Regions from separate parts of the Lysinibacillus sp. NPDC094177 genome, predicted to be linked through region 3. Evidence: riboswitches for the same ligand, from Rfam matches in the RefSeq annotation. Region 3 holds a riboswitch; each other region holds the start of a gene.
What was found. Region 3 has a riboswitch for cobalamin ahead of ACQKNC_RS12040 (ATP:cob(I)alamin adenosyltransferase). Riboswitches for the same ligand answer to the same signal wherever they lie in the genome.
Positions count from the first base shown of each region.

Region 1: linked by a shared signal. The riboswitch ahead of cobT (nicotinate-nucleotide--dimethylbenzimidazole phosphoribosyltransferase) and the one ahead of ACQKNC_RS12040 (ATP:cob(I)alamin adenosyltransferase) in region 3 are both predicted to bind cobalamin.
Region 2: linked by a shared signal. The riboswitch ahead of ACQKNC_RS13650 (glutaredoxin family protein) and the one ahead of ACQKNC_RS12040 (ATP:cob(I)alamin adenosyltransferase) in region 3 are both predicted to bind cobalamin.
Region 4: linked by a shared signal. The riboswitch ahead of ACQKNC_RS00750 ((2Fe-2S) ferredoxin domain-containing protein) and the one ahead of ACQKNC_RS12040 (ATP:cob(I)alamin adenosyltransferase) in region 3 are both predicted to bind cobalamin.

Region 1 covers NZ_JBNNTW010000002.1:483,376-487,593, forward strand. Annotated here, with positions in the region: gene ACQKNC_RS05815 (hypothetical protein) at 1-92, shown strand, start outside; gene ACQKNC_RS05820 (ABC transporter ATP-binding protein) at 128-1,822, shown strand; cobalamin riboswitch at 1,942-2,118, shown strand; gene cobT (nicotinate-nucleotide--dimethylbenzimidazole phosphoribosyltransferase) at 2,234-3,289, shown strand; gene ACQKNC_RS05830 (trimeric intracellular cation channel family protein) at 3,430-4,035, opposite strand.
Region 2 covers NZ_JBNNTW010000007.1:154,070-158,287, forward strand. Annotated here, with positions in the region: gene ACQKNC_RS13640 (Lsa family ABC-F type ribosomal protection protein) at 1-380, shown strand, start outside; gene ACQKNC_RS13645 (hypothetical protein) at 837-1,049, shown strand; cobalamin riboswitch at 1,916-2,093, shown strand; gene ACQKNC_RS13650 (glutaredoxin family protein) at 2,213-2,437, shown strand; gene nrdI (class Ib ribonucleoside-diphosphate reductase assembly flavoprotein NrdI) at 2,434-2,793, shown strand; gene nrdE (class 1b ribonucleoside-diphosphate reductase subunit alpha) at 2,790-4,218, shown strand, end outside.
Region 3 covers NZ_JBNNTW010000006.1:85,900-90,117, forward strand. Annotated here, with positions in the region: gene ACQKNC_RS12030 (tyrosine-protein phosphatase) at 1-507, opposite strand, end outside; gene ACQKNC_RS12035 (helical backbone metal receptor) at 851-1,813, opposite strand; gene ACQKNC_RS12040 (ATP:cob(I)alamin adenosyltransferase) at 1,815-2,357, opposite strand; cobalamin riboswitch at 2,559-2,761, opposite strand; gene ACQKNC_RS12045 (glutathione peroxidase) at 3,050-3,595, opposite strand; gene ACQKNC_RS12050 (hypothetical protein) at 3,803-4,218, opposite strand, start outside.
Region 4 covers NZ_JBNNTW010000001.1:148,184-152,401, forward strand. Annotated here, with positions in the region: gene cobJ (precorrin-3B C(17)-methyltransferase) at 1-1,569, opposite strand, end outside; gene ACQKNC_RS00750 ((2Fe-2S) ferredoxin domain-containing protein) at 1,574-1,945, opposite strand; cobalamin riboswitch at 2,084-2,268, opposite strand; cobalamin riboswitch at 2,689-2,873, shown strand; gene ACQKNC_RS00755 (energy-coupling factor ABC transporter permease) at 3,191-3,937, shown strand; gene ACQKNC_RS00760 (energy-coupling factor ABC transporter substrate-binding protein) at 3,939-4,211, shown strand; gene cbiQ (cobalt ECF transporter T component CbiQ) at 4,217-4,218, shown strand, end outside.

The sequences.
Region 1 (4,218 bases), on a different contig from region 3:
CTACTGAGTTATATGTTGAAAATTTCCTAAATGTTTTGAATGAGAATCCGAAAAATGCATATCAGTATATCGTAAAGTTAAAAGCAAATTAATAGTAGCTTTGCATAGGGGGACCGAACATTTACTCATGAGAATATTAGTAGAAGTATTTAGGTATACAAGTATATATAAAACAAAATTATTTCTAGTAAATATTTTAATGGGCATTTCAATGATATTAGGTATAGTTCATCCTCTATTATTCGGTAAATTTATTGATTTTATAACAGTAAAGGATCTTAATAGTGCATCAAACATGATTATCTTTATGGCTATACTTTTTCTTGTTAATCTTTTTTTTAAAATAATCCAAAAGTATTACTTGGCGAAATTTGCATGCTATATACAAATGGATATCAAATTAAAAATGATTAAACGAATAATGAAAATGGACATGGATGAGTATCAATTGAAAGCTAAAGGCGAATTAATGAATAAAATAGAAAATGATACGAAAGCATTTTCAGAAGTGGTATCTGAGTTTTTAAGCATAATAATAGATTTTATTAGCATAATAATAGTAATTGTTATATTGATAAATATTAATATAATTTTAGCATCTATTTTATTCCTATCATGTCCTTTAGCGATCATCATTTTTAAATATTTTGGAAAAAGGATAAGGATGAAGGATACTCACATAAAGAAAGATTTAGATCATTATTTAACCTATTTAGGGGAACTTTTATCGTCTTTTAAATTATATAAATTATTTAATATTGAGATAGAAGGAATAAATAAATATCAACAGAAGAATACCATATTATATAAAAATTCTCTTGAAAAAATGCGCTTAAGTATTAAGTCTGGATCAATTATAGAATTAATAAATTATACTAGTTATTTGGTAATTCTTATTTTAGGAATATATTTTATTTATACAGGAAGTCTAACTATTGGGATTTTAATAGCATTCACGACTTATGCGAATAATTTCAGTCAATCATTTCTAAGGTTTTCGCAATTAAATACATTTTTCCAAGAAGCAATCGTGTCCGTAAATAGAGTGAAAAATTTATTAGAAGATCCTAAAGAAAACATAGGGAATTCGGAAGTATCTATCAATCTAGAACCGATATATTTTTCGAAACAAGGTGAAATTATATTTAGAGATGTCAGCTTTTCACATTCCGAAACATCTTCTTCGGTCCTAGAAAACGTCAATCTTCGAATACCTTTGAGGAAAATAGTACTTATTAAAGGGACAAGTGGATCAGGAAAAACAACGTTGTTAAACATACTATCCGGTTTATACGTTGGCTATCAGGGAGACATATTCATATCTGATACGAATATTAGACACATTCCTAATGATATTTATAAAAAAAAGGTCTGTCTAGTATCACAAGAACATTTTATCATGACGGGGACTATTAAAGAAAATTTGTTAGTAGGAAAACCAAATGCAACTGATGATGAATTAATTAGAATTTGTGAAATGGTTAATATTTATTCATTTATAGAAACATTAGAAGATAATTTTGAAACTGTAATAGGGTACAATGGGCTTGAACTATCGACTGGACAACAACAAAGACTTTCTATAGCGAGATCTCTTCTAAGAGATGCTGATATTTATTTATTCGACGAGATCACTGCTGCACTCGATAAAGAAAATCAAGAAAACATTGAAGTATTACTAAAATATTTAAATAAGGAAAAGCAGAAGACTGTTATATTAGTTACACATAACCCAGTTTTAATAAATGAAGCTGATAAAATTTTTGAAGTTGATAAAAATCAAGTGAAAGAAAGTAAATCTTTTTTTGTATCAACTTCTTGATTATTTAAACTACATAACTACTGAATTTAATATTAATGTGGTATTGAACTTGGGTAAATTTGCAGACACTATAATTATATAATATTGACACTAAAAAAATAATAAAGTAAATTTAAAATAATTGCATAAAAGCATTAGGTGCCCATTGCGGGAGAATAGGGAATAAAGTGAAAAGCTTTAGCGGTCCCACCACTGTAAAAGGGAGTTTCATAGAGAATGCCACTAGCATCGTTCTGGGAAGGTTCTATGAAATGTTGAAATTGAGCCAGGAGACCTGCCTAGCTGCTTCGATTATATAGACGATGGAAAAGTCTGTAGTTTATTTGTTATGGAATAAACTACAGGCTTTTTATTTTTTTCTCTAAAGCATTCTTCGAGTAACAAGGGGCAAAAAAGAAAGGGGAAATTTTCATGCAATTATTACAACAGACGATTCAAAACATTCAAAGTGCTGACAACAAAATGATGGAGAAGGCAAGAGAACGTATAGATGGACTTTGCAAGCCTCCTAGCAGCTTGGGGAAACTGGAGACCCTTGCTGTGCAACTATCAGGAATTACAGGCGAACTATTTCCTGCGATTGATAATAAAGCGATTATTGTCTGTGCCGCGGATCATGGTGTTTGTGATGAAGGGGTAACATCAAATCCACAAAATGTGACGGTCTTTCAAACATTAAATTTTCCTAGAGGAGGAACTGGCGTTTGTGCTATCGCAAAAATCACAGATGCAAAAATTGTCACAGTAGACGTTGGTGTAAAAGAGGATATTCCACATGATGCCGGTGTTATCTTAAAAAAAATTAAATATGGCACGGACAATATGGCAAAAGGTCCTGCTATGTTAAGGGAAGAAGCCATTCAATCTATTGAAGTAGGAATTGAAGTAGCTACGGAAGAAATTAAAAATGGGATAAATGTACTCGGGACAGGTGAAATGGGCATTGGTAATACAACACCGAGTGCTGCAATATTATCGGTTCTACGCGAGTGTCATCCGAATGAAGTGACTGGCTTCGGCGCAGGAGTTGGACCAGGAGGGATAGAACATAAAGTAGATGTCATTCACAATGCTATTACATTAAACAAACCAAATCGTCATGATGCTATTGATATTCTTGCGAAAGTTGGTGGGTTAGAAATAGGTGCTATGGCTGGAGTGATACTTGCTGCTGCCGCACATCGCAAACCTGTTGTTATTGATGGCTTTATTTCTACCATCGCTGCCCTTATTGCATATGAACTCGAACCAAAAGTAAAAGACTATATCATTCCTTCTCATGCCTCTGAAGAACCAGGTGCAAAAATTGCAGCCGAAATGCTTGGGATAGAACCAATGCTGCATATGAATATGCGATTGGGAGAGGGCTCTGGTGCCGCTTTAGCATTTCCTATTTTAGACGCAGCATGCTCCATGATGAAAAATATGGCTACATTAGAAGAATCTATGTTGCTGTTAGAAAAGTAATTTTCACATATTCTTAGGTGCTTAAGGTTGCACGCTGTTGTGATGAATAAGGAATTAAATATAAATAATCAAAACAACAAAACAAGCCCAAATAATTGATATTTGGGCTTGTTATTATGCAGCGATGTAAGGAAACAAGACTATGCTCGATGTAACTTCCGCAACGGTAATCGCCATCTCTTCGTATATGAAAGTATTCTTAGTACTGTGATCGCACCAAATAATACGTATAAAAAGATATCCCCTGAAAATAGTTGAAGTCCAACGATAAGCCCGGCTAATGCTGCCCAAACACCATAGACTTCATCACGGAGGACTAATGGTTGTCGTCTAGCTAATAAATCGCGAACAATTCCACCACCTGACCCTGTTAAGACAGCAGCAACAATAACCGCACTAATAGGCATATCGAGCTTCACAGCATAGAGGGCACCCTGAATAGCGAATGCTGATAATCCAATAGCATCAGTGAAATTGCCCCAGCGATGCCAATGCTGAATGAGTCGATGTGGAAATATGAAAAAAATTGTAATTGCTGCAATAGCAATTTGGAACATCATATCTTGCCCCCACAGTGTTGTTACAGGTAAACCTATTAGTAAGTTTCGTATAGCTCCACCACCGAAAGCAGTTACAATACCGAGTATATATACACCGAATAAATCGTATTCTTCCTCCATTGCAATTATTGCCCCGGAAATAGCGAAGGCAATTGTTCCGATGATACTAAAAACCTCCCAAGCCAACCCTTTCACCCCTTATGTGATTAAATCATTTCATGTTGTAGTAGATTACAAACTTGAAAACTTTAAAGTTACCTTTTTGTATCTAAAAGTTTTGCAAAGAAAAGCATCGACCGAAGTATCAGATACTAAGTATTCTATTATAGTAGGACATACTAGATTTAGTCCGCAATTTAGCTTAGCGCA
Region 2 (4,218 bases), on a different contig from region 3:
ATGTAGGTTCTGGCCTCATTATTTCCTATGTCCAACAAGATACTTCTCATTTGAAGGGACTATTATCGGACTTTATCGAAGAGCATGAGATCGATGAAACGTTATTTAAATCCATCCTACGTAAGATGGATTTTGAGCGAATTCAATTTGAGAAAGATATAGCTCATTATTCCGGCGGACAAAAGAAAAAATTGCTTATAGCCAAAAGTTTATGTGAAAAAGCTCATTTATATATTTGGGACGAACCGTTAAATTTCGTTGATATTTATTCGCGCATGCAGATTGAAGAGCTTATTCAAAAATTTAATCCCACAATGGTTTTTGTTGAGCATGATCAGGCATTTCAACAAACAGTTGCAACAAAAACTATATCTCTGTAGTTAAATATGAAGAACTGAAGGTATAATTAGTAAATTTGCTCATTAAACTATTTGATGCTTTAGTTGAAGAACGTTGCTAAAATAATCAAACCTTTTATGGAGACCTAAAATAAATATCTGCTAGAGAAGAATCCATTTTGATTAATCTTTTTTCAAAATGGATTCTTTTATTTTTCGTATAAAATGGGTTTAGTGATGTATTTTTAATCAACTTTAAAGCATACTAGAAGTCATCATGACCATACTCATTGCAACGATAATAGAAATAATTAGAATGATCGACAAAAGCTTTGTGAGGGCATAAATCAAACTGTTAAAAACAACACTAATGGACGAAGTTAGTACCGTTACACATTTTACTTACACCAACCAGTATTGCGGCAATAGTTTGCTTTGCGAAAACATGAAATCATAATGGAAAGATGTTTTTTTATGGACTAAATAGGAGTGAACTAGATGACATCACATTCAATCTCGTATTATGAGAATCAGTTAAGACAGCAAATTATGAACAACCTATATAATGAAAATTTTATTTCATTGCAGAATTATGTAAAAGAGTTAATTCAAGAAAATACGGATAATAATAAGAATATTACTTATGCCTATTTGAATATAAAACGTGAGCTGGTAGGGTCAATAAGTAATAATGATGATCAGACTTTATAAAGTGATTATAGATGCAAAAAATATAAAAGAAGTGAACATTTAAATGGAATGCAAAATGAAACAACTTGGCATTTGACTATAGAATGACATTGCTTAATAAAGTAAAGAAAATGCCTGGATTAGAAATGTTTTTTCTAATATGTTACAAATGGAAAATTGAATAATTAGAGGATCCAGAAGTTCATAGTTTCTTTTGTAATTCAATAAATGGTAAAGTAAAAGGAGTCTATGATAGTTTTAGAGATTATAATAGAGATAATAATCTTTTAAAATTGCTATTAATTATATAAACTATTATCAAAATATAATCCTTAGTTTAAAGTAAATTCAGCTCTGAATTTTTTAAGGAATTATTTTATTTGTAGGAATGGAATAATTGTACGGTAGATTTCATTTAAAAATTGAAGTGGTAAAACAGTCTATTATTCTTTGGAATATGGACTGTTTTAATGTAAGGAGTTCAAATAATAACTTTGTATCTACGATTGATCTAATTGTTGATTACGACTTAATAGATGGAACTTTAAGGTTTTATTAGACTGTTACAATACATTTGATTCACCTCAGAAATTAATTTTTACATAAGTGTTACATTAAATTAGAGTTCTTAATTAGATGGAATGAGATAATCCTGATTGATAAACAAGATACTGCATTTAGGTAAATGTAAAATAGCGAATATATTTAACTTCATATTTTTTAGAAATTTTTTAAATAAGTCGTCTATTGCAGCTAATTATTTGTTAAGATCATATTTTGAGAGTGTGAAAGAAAATATTGAATAATCTCATATTAAAGAAGTTTCTAATCTAGATTTACTTTTTATTTGAAGGATGGTACACTTAGTTCTATTGAACAACAATATATTGTGTTCGTTTTATAAAGGTACTACTATATGTAGTTTAATAGAGAAGTTCGGTGCAATACCGACGCTGTCCCCGCAACTGTGAAGCTGACGATGATATTAGCCACTGTGCATTCGCATGGGAAGGAAATCAGAGAATGAAGCAAAGCCAGGAGACCTGCCTATATAAAACAAATTGATCATTTCTTCGGGGATTAAGAGATGGGAACGTATGTGTTTTTTTTGTATTTTAACGTTTCCATTTAGGCTATCTCTCTCGAAGGGATAGCTTTTTTATTTTATGAAAAGAGGGATATATATGAAACTTTATACGAAAACAATCTGTCCAAAATGCCTTTGGGTAAAATCTGAATTACAACGTGTAGGACTTGAAGCAGAAATTGTAAACATTGATCACGATGAACAAGCTAAGCAAACAATTATTGACGCAGGTTTTTTAAGTGTGCCTGTTTTAGAAATTAATGAAACATTTATAGGAGATGTTAAGGAGATTGTTTCTCATATAGAGATGATTGCAATATGATTGTTTATGCTAGTCGTACAGGCAATGTCCGGAATGTTGTTTCTAAATTAACAGCGGAATCTATTGAACTCTCTGATGGGTTAGTGTTGAATGAGCCCTACCTTTTAATCACCTACACAGATGGATTAGGTGATGTCCCTTCAAAAGTGTCATGTTTTTTAGAAAACAACAGGAAATTTTGTAAGGGTGTAGTTGCCAGTGGCAATAGTAATTTCGGGCATAATGTTTTTGGCGCTGCCGGTGAGAAAATTGCTGCTACTTATCATGTGCCCTTAGTGCGGAAACTAGATTTAAGAGGAAATCAAGCAGATTATGAAGCAATACAAACGTTTTATGAAACGAGGGTAATGGGATGAAAACATATTTAAAGCTTAATAATGACGTACTGAATCGTTATAGTACAACTGGTCTACTAGAGTTAGAAAAGGATCGTGAAGCAACGCGCCGCTATTTTTTAGAATATGTTAACGTGCGTTTACGTTACTTTATTGATATCGAGGAAAAAATCCGCTATTTAGTCGATGAGGGCTACTATGAGAAAGCATTTATCGATATGTACGAGATGGAATTTATTAAAAAGCTGTACAAGAAAGCATATGATTATAATTTCCGTTTTCCATCTTTTATGAGTGCGAGCAAGTTTTACGATAGCTATGCAATGAAAAGTCGTGATGGGGAAGAAATTTTAGAAAAATATGAGGATCGTATTGTCATTATTGCTTTATATTTAGCACAAGGGGATACCGTTCTAGCAGAGCGTTCTATCGAAGCGATGATGGAAGCGTATCAGCCTGCAACACCAACAGCATTGAATAGTGGAAAGAAAGCCCGTGGCGAATTAGTAAGCTGCTTTAAATTATCAATGGATGACTCCATGAATAGTATTGCCGAAAATATTGGTTATTGTTTGGAGCTATCACGTCTTGGTGGTGGAGTTGGGGTAAACTTAACGGATTTACGCCCTTTAGGTGATCCAATTAAAGAGATATTAAATCGTGCAAGTGGTGTAATCCCAGTAGCGAAGCTGTTGGAAAACTCTTTCAGTTATTCAAATCAACTAGGACAACGAAATGGCTCGGGCGTTGTCTACTTAAATATTTTCCATGCAGACATAGAAAATTTCATTTCATCAAAAAAACCAAATGCTGATGATAAAATTCGCCTCGCAACACTGTCAACAGGAATTATTATACCAAGTATTTTCTTCGATCTTATGAAACGTGATAAAGATATTGTATTGTTTAGTCCATACGATATTTTTAAAGAATATGGCAGACGTATGTCTGAAATTTCAATATCAGATATGTACTATGAACTTCTAGATAATCCGAATATCCGTAAAATTAAACGTTTGAATGCACGTAAACTCTATACAGAGGTTAAAAAAGCGCAATTTGAATCGGGCTATCCGTTTGAAATTTTTGATGATAATGTCAATAAAGTGCATCCGCTCAAAAATATCGGTCGTGTAAAAATGTCAAATTTATGTACAGAAATCTTGCAAGTTCAAGAAACAAGTATCATTACTAACCAAGATGAACCGAATGAATATGGGTTAGATGTATCGTGTAACTTAGGGTCAATTGATATCCATGCAGCAAGTAAAGTAAACGATTTCGAAACATTAATCGATACAGCCATGCACTTATTAACAAATGTGTCGCAAATGACGCACATTAAGAATGTACCATCTGTTGCAAAAGCAAATAAATTAATGCATTCAGTAGGGCTTGGTTGCATGAATCTTCATGGTCATCTTGTTACTGAGGGAATCATGTACG
Region 3 (4,218 bases):
CTCAGGTACATCTAAAGCAAGTAAAATAAGTGCGCTGCCAATACCTGTTCGATCTTTCCCGACAGCGCAATGATGAACAAGCCCTAAATTTTCAGGGTGTTGAATCGTTGCCATTAACTCCTTGAACGAGGCATTATTAAAAGGCATTTGTGCGTAAAATTCTCGGAATATCTCTGGGCTTACAACCTTATAAAAATCTTTCCCACCAGTATTTGTAGGCATCTCAAAAGCATGATTTCCCTTTGCTGGTATTTGAATATTCTTGGCATACGGGAATACCGGATTAGGATTAGTTTGAGCCTCATGGTTGTCTCGATAATCAAAAATTGTTTTCACACCTAGTGTTTCAAAAAGCTCCTTATCTGCTTTCGTCATTTTACCAAGCGCTGCTGAACGATAAATCAAACCATTCTTAACAGCACGCCCATCTCTCGACTTATAACCACCCATATCACGGAAATTATAGACTGCCTCAAACGGAATAATCTTCATATCAAACTGTTTCACTCACTGCACCTCCCTCTGTTAGCAAGCATTCTTATCTCTATTTTATAGAACAATTCGATATAATACCAATATTCACACTAGGAAATGTCATCACTACTTAGAGCTTTAAAGGTATTTATTTGAGCGCTTCTTTGTCGGAGCGGAGCGGGTGGCCATATTATCTGATCACCTCTCACTCTCACCGAAGTAGAGCAGTTATCCACTCTTCCCGATCACTTTTCCTTCCAAGCGGAGCGGGGTCAAGGAATCTTCACAGTGAAGTGTTCACACTACCAGAGTAATTACCTAGTTAAAAAAGCTGCCCTTTAAAGGACAGCTCCAAAATTCTATTTTTCCATATAGACTATTTAAATAACTCAGGGTATGCGGCTTTTGCTATTAACTCAACAGCTTCGCCAATACGTGGACCTGGGCGGTTCGAAATATCAGTATCTATATAGTAAACTGCTTTATTTTGAATGGCAGTGATTGAATTCCATCCATCACGAGAAAGGATTTCTGCCGCTGGGTCTTTCACATAGTTTACTGTTGTTAAGATGACTTCTGGGTTTTTCGCAATGACATCTTCCTCAGATACCTTTGCCCAGTTTTGGAGATCAGCAAAAACGTTCTTTACATTTGCAGCATTTAAAATCTCTTGTTGGAACGTACCAGAACCTGGTGTATATAAGTCTGGCTTTGGACTAATTTCTAAGTAGATATTTTTCGGTTCTTTCACATCTTTGACTTTCGCTTGGACTTCCGCAATTTTAGCTTTAATATCTTTATCTAACTTGTCGCCTTTATCTTTGATTCCCATTACCGTTGCGATTTGTTGGATATCCCCGTAAACATCATCAAATGATTTAGCTGATTGAATGGCAAACACTTTAATACCGGCAGCTTCGAGACCTTTTAAGGCATTTAAATTTTCATCATCGCCTCCAGTCGTATAAGCAATAACGACATCTGGCTTTAACGCTAAAATACGCTCACTATTGAATTTTACAGTATCAGAAACACGCTCAATTTTTTGAGCTTCTTCTGGATACGAATCATACTCAGTTGCACCAACGATTTTATCACCCACACCTAAAGCAAATAAAATTTCTGTATTACTCGGCTGTAATGAAACAATAGTTTTAGGTACGGCATCAAACTCTACTTCTACGCCACGGTCATCCTTAACTTTATAGCTAGTTTTCTCTACTTGTTGATTTTCCTTAGAAACAGCATCTTTATTAGTATCCTCTTTCGCACCACAGCCAACTAATACAAGTGCCAGCATCAACACAGAAAGCCATTGAAGTTTAAACATTTTTTTCATTTCATTGATTCTCCTTTTTCTTTTTCATCGGGTATGACTTACTAATAAACGGTATTTCGGCAATACCAGCATGCCGATTCATATAGACAGCCATTACAAAAAAAACATTGGCTAGCAATCCTAAATAATCAAAAAGAATAGCTGGTACTTCTCGTTCTTCAGATACTTTGTGCAAAATGCGATATGATTTTTTCGCCTCACTACGGCATAAATGTAATGCAGTGGCAGCCTCTGTTCCTTGAGGTAATACAAAGTTCTGTATTTCTTCCTTAACATGACTAACATAGAAATCATAGCGATTACTTAGCCAAGTTAAATCATCTTCGGTTACCGCTAATTTACCTCGGACTGAGCCATTTACATGGTAAGCCATTGGCAAAATGGCTAATAAATCATCCGCTACTACCTCTAACGTTTCTTTTTTCACCGCTGTCAAAGCGACGCCAATATGTGTTGTAAGGCTATCCGTTCGAATTTCAAAATCTACTGTTAATGCCTTTTCACGCATAAATGGATAACAAGAAAAACGTGCATCTTTTTTCAAATCTAAGTCCCCGCTTTCTTTCATGAAAAATTCTTACTTTATAAACACCCTTGGATCTCATCAGGTGAATTAATAAGTGCACATAAAAAAACGCTGTTCCCACTCCTAAGGAAACAACGAAAATAACATAAATAGTGTGTCGTATAGACACGTCATAGCCTATGTATTTGCCGCATATTCTCCTAGCTTCCGAAGAGTTATCTATACGTTCAAACAAAGGTCGGTCTCCTGGCTTGTACAGTTTATTCAATCACGTTGTGAGTCATAAAAAAACCTTCCCATCAAATAATTCGACAGTGGTATATCTTTATGATTCCTGTACTTACAGTTGCGGAAACAGCTTCGGTTTTTCACCGAATTCCCGATTATGCTATAGTTTAGCACCCTTATTCTGCAAGAATTATTCACTTGTAAAGCAGTTTAACATATATTGATAGGAAAAAATAGCTTTGAAATGAACGGAAAACAAATGAATATGAACAATAGTAAGCCCTTTTTCTACAAAGCTATACAAAAACATTCTCTATTCTGATTTCAATGAGAGTTAAAGTTATGGCTCTTCACAATATGTACTTGACTGCACATTCCATGTAGGAGGAAGCTTTCCGTAAATTTAGTCTAATCCTCCCTCCATATACTTTCATCGACCAACTTTTTTAATCAAAAACGGATTTTAGTATTGATCCAAGGTTTTATAAGATTCTTTCAATAGCTCGCTCAATATCAAGCTGTGAATCTGTAGGTTCGAAGCGGGCAACTGTTTTACCATTTGTATCTATTAAAAATTTTGTAAAGTTCCAGCGAATATTACGACCGTCTAAAAAACTAGGTGCAATTTGGATAATTGCTTCTGCCAGCATTTTTTCCTGCATACTTGCCTTGCCGAATTCGCGATAGTCTATCTCGTGCTTTAAATAATTGAATAATGGGTGTGTCGCATCTCCATTGACCTGCACCAATTCAAAAATTGGGAATGTTACACCATAGTTGATTTTACAAAGTTGTGTAGTTTGTTCGCCATCTTCAGGATTTTGATTATCAAATTGATCACAAGGAAAACCTAATACAACAAAATTATCTTTCTCATATTTGCCATACATTTTTTGTAAGTCTTCGAATTGATATGTAAAACGGCACTTGTTTGCTGTATTAACAATTAACAGCGTTTTTCCTCGATAAGTTTCCATTGATAATATTTCACCATTTGGCTTCTTTACTAAATAATTATAAATACTCATTATTTAACTCCTTTTACTTTTTCATATATTATCAGGTGTGTTATTAACCATTTTGAAGACAGCATTTTCCGCTAAGGGCATCAAAAAAAATCCTATTATCGGTCAATAATAAACCTATTTTTTCCTAATCAACACGCCTGGATATATTATAAACTAATTCTCTATTAACGAAAGAATTTTCATAAAAAAATAGCCATTCCACGAGTTTTAATGGATGGCTTTCATATATTTTCTTTTGCATTTAACATCTTGTTCTTCATCAATTAAACGCTCCGCAATTTTTAGTAGCTTCGGGTCTTTCGTCTCATCGAATAGCTTTTTAAAGGATACAATAATATCATAGCGTATTAATGTCGGGTGCTTTTCATCTAAGCATATTTGAAATCTTTTCGCCAAATATGAAACGACTAAATCTCTTTGTACCTGCCCTGCTAAGCCTATTTTCCAAATTGCCTGCAAAGTATGCCTCGCAGTTACTGTTTTTTCATCATACGTTACTGCCCAAATCTTTAAAAAGTCCTCCAAAACCCTTTCTTCAGGATCACTTTTTGCTGCCAATGCGCATAAAAATTGTGCAGCACTTGCACGCACATGTCCATTTTTGTATGTAAGTGCCTGAACAA
Region 4 (4,218 bases), on a different contig from region 3:
TTCATTTGGATGCGCATTTGCTTTATATTCTTCGATAATGTCGGTGATAAGTGGTATGAGCTGTTCAGGCTCTAGCCCCTCAACAACTGGCTGGGCCGCATGTGCTGTACGACCAACCGGCTTAGCACCAATAAAAACATCAAATTTACTTTTACGATAAACAATTCCAATATCATCGAATACCGCTCGATAACACGCCATACCGCAGCCGTTAAAGCCAATATTTAATGTTTTCGGTAACGACATACCACCGAGCTTTGCTTGAATCTCTTCCGCATACGGAATCGAATCGTACTTTTCTCCGTAACAGAAGTCACAAGCCTTTAACGATAACACGTCGCCAAGTGGTGCTAGTAAAAAGCCAACTTCACGAAGCTTTGCGGTAATCTCTTCAGGTTCAGACGTTGGAATTTTCAAATGAATTTGATGGTCAGGTGTATACTCCATCGTTCCTTCCTCACCAACTACCTCAGCTAACGTCATCATTTGTTGAGGAGTAAAAAACTTATTGGCTACTCCTGGACTAACAGCTAATTCAAAAACGGATTCGATTTTTTGTTGAACGAGCTTAGGTGTTACTTTCACAGCGCTCGTTCCCTTCACCATTGCAAGAGCAGCTGTCGCCAATTCAAGTGACGATTTTTTAGGCTTTGGTTGTGGTGTAATAGCTAAACTGGGCTTAATACGATTGGCATTAGGATCAGTCGCAAAATCATTACGCGCTGCTCCTGTTTCTTGATTCATTGCCCATGGTTCATTTTCTTCCTTAAGTCGTTGATGTGGTCGTAACGGTTGTTTTTCTTCACCGAGTGTATATTTACGCTGATAACCACGTGGTGTAATCATTTTATTGTCGTAGAAGAATGTTGTTGAATTCCCGATAATAACTGTAGTTAACATGCCGATATCATGTTCAAGCATTTCTGCTAAAGTCGTCATCGTAATTTCCTGACGGTCACGATACGCGCTTTTCACTAGTCCAACCGGCGTATCAGGTGAACGATATTCTAATAAAATTCGTTGTGCCTCAACGATTTGTCTCGTACGTCGCCCACTTTTGGGGTTATAAAGAGCAATAACAAAATCCGCCATTGCTGCCGCTTCTACTCGCTTTGCAATTAAATTCCAAGGCGTTAAGTGATCACTTAAACTAATGGTACAGGCGTCATGCATAATCGGAGCACCTAGTAAACTTGCACACGAATTAATAGCAGAAATACCTGGAACAATTTCTACCTCGACACCAGTTGCTTCCGTCCAACCTAGCTCGATTAAAACCTCATACACTAATCCTGCCATTCCATATACACCAGCATCACCGCTGGAAATAACCGATACAACACTTCCAGCCTCCGCTTGACGCACAGCTTCCTGTGCTCGCGAAACTTCCTCTGTCATACCAGTACTAATAATCGACTTTGCGCTAACTAAATCCTGAATAAGTTCAACATAAGTTTTATAGCCTATGATCATATCACTTTGTTGTAGTGCCTCCACAGCACGATTCGTAATATGTTTAAAATCTCCAGGCCCAAAGCCAACTACGAAAATCTTACCTTTTTGCGCCATTTTGTTACCCCTCTTTCACCTTTTCAATACCTTTTATGGCTGTTGTCTGTGCTGTACGTTGTAACGAACCTTCACGCAATGTAAAGACATGCTCATTATGTAACGATTCATGATTTAAATCTTGCACAAGTGCCTTCGCATGCTCCGTTGTCGGCACGCGATACCAATTCCCCTGAGGATAAGCAATGACAACACAAGCATCCTTACACCTACCATTACATCGAGTCCTCGTTGTATGTATTTCTTTATCAAGTGCCAGCAACTGTATTTCATCACGGATTGCCTGTGTAATGTCCTCCGCATCTTTTTTCATACAGCTACTACCATTACAAATAAAAAGATGTGTTTTCATCCCCTCTAAATTCCAAGTTGTCATAGTCGTTCTCCCCTCATTTGCTTTTAGGAAAAAGAAAAACCTTTACTCTAGACGAAGAGTAAAGGTTTAGTAGAAGCCAATTAAAAACGAATATATAAGGGTACTCGCTTTCGCTTCAACTTCTCCCTCCGAAAAGTTTGCATGCAGCATCACATAAGCAGGTTTCCTGACTTAAGCTTCTTTTTACTTTCGCACCTTCCCATTTTTTATATGGTGGCCTTTGCGATTTCATCAGCTATTACAGTAGCGGGGGCTGTATCGGATTTTCACCGAATTCCCTATTATCTTGAAAATATTCAAGCACTTATGGACGTTTTATATGAATTTAGTTTTAACTTCTTTCAGCAAGTATCCAAACATCCGCTGAAAGAAGTTAAAGCCTCCGGCGGATGTCACAAAATCGGAAAGGAGTTCAATAAAGGATGTTAGCCTAAGATCATCGCATCCATGCGATAACGGCTAACTGACCTGCATCACGCAGGCCTAAGCACAAAGCCGATTCCGGACGCAATTATGCGGCGGCATAATTGATTTTGATAAAACTGTTTCTATCATAGCTTATTTTTTTAAAATTTCAATATTTCTTTCTTAATTTGTGACATTTTTATTAATTATTTTTAGAAAAATGTGACATCCATTTTCTATTTATCCGAATTTTCGACATAGAGACTAAATTAAAAATTTTTTCACAAAAAGTATAGCATATTTATGGAAAACCATGTTACACTTTGTCGTGAAATCTCACAACTTCATCTTTTTTCGGTGCGAATTGTTCAGCATTTCGCTTAAAAGGGAAGCCGGTTCAAATCCGGCGCGGTCCCGCCACTGTACTAGGGAGTTTTATAGATAATGTCACTGTCCAAAGGATGGGAAGGCCTATAAAACGTTGAACTAAAGCCAGGAGACCTGCCGAAAAATATGTGATCGTTTCAACCTACGAGGATGGGTGTGCGGCTTAGCAGATTAGAACTTATTTACTTTTTTAGCTATGCACTTTTCCCCCAAAGGGAGAAGTGCTTTTTTTCATTCAGAAGAGACTCCATCTCAAGGTAGTAGATGAGTACAGATATGGTTCCAACTGGACCAAAACACCTACTGAATGAAAAAAACTCCGGCGGATGTCACGGATTTTGAAAGGAATGAATTGTGCTTGCACAATTCAAAATTCGGACGCAATTACGCCAAGGCGAAATTATATTGATCGCATACTAATTCGAATAATTTTAATGTGAGGAGGAGAGATTTTTGAAACTCTCAGGTTGGAAGCTTAGTTATTTCTTATTGGCATTTTTATTCGTGCCAGATCGTGCATTTGCGATGCATATTATGGAGGGCTTTTTGCCAATCGAATGGGCAATTTTTTGGTGGGTCGTATCAATTCCATTTATTATTTTAGGATTACGTTCTATTCGAAAAACAATTGATGAAAATCCTGAAACAAAAATGATATTAGGTCTTTCGGGTGCCTTTGCCTTTGTGCTATCAGCTTTAAAAATACCTTCTGTAACAGGAAGTTGCTCACACCCAACAGGAGTTGGGCTTGGGACAGTTCTTTTTGGACCATTAGCGATGAGTGTTATCGGGACAATCGTATTATTATTCCAAGCTTTACTTTTAGCTCATGGTGGACTTACAACTTTAGGTGCTAATGCCTTTTCTATGGCAATTGCTGGTCCTATTATTGCTTATTATGTTTTTAAGGGCTCTCAAAAAATGGGGTTATCATTTTCAGTAGCTGTATTCTTAGCAGCGATGCTTGGTGATTTAGGTACATATGTTGTCACTTCTGTACAATTAGCACTTGCCTTCCCTTCTGAGGTCGGAGGCTTTATGGCTTCATTCACAAAGTTTGCTGGTATTTTTGCATTAACGCAAATTCCTCTTGCTGTTAGTGAAGGAATTTTAACAGTGATCGTTATGAACTTCCTGAAAAAATACAATGTCAGTGAATTAAAAGCTTTACGTGTTTTTTCAGCAAAGGAGGCTCACTAACATGAAAAAAAACTTACTGCTCTTAGCAATTGTTGTGTTACTAGCAATCGTTCCCCTATTTATTCAAAAAGGTGCAGAATTCGGAGGTGCTGATGGCGAAGCGGAAGCAGCGATTAGTGAAATAGATGCAAGCTACGAGCCATGGTTTGAAAGCTTATGGGAGCCACCAAGTGGTGAAATTGAAAGCTTATTATTCGCACTACAAGCTGCTATTGGCGCTGGATTTATCGGCTATTTCATCGGCTTAATGCGCGGCAAACATAAAGAAGGTTAAACGCTAT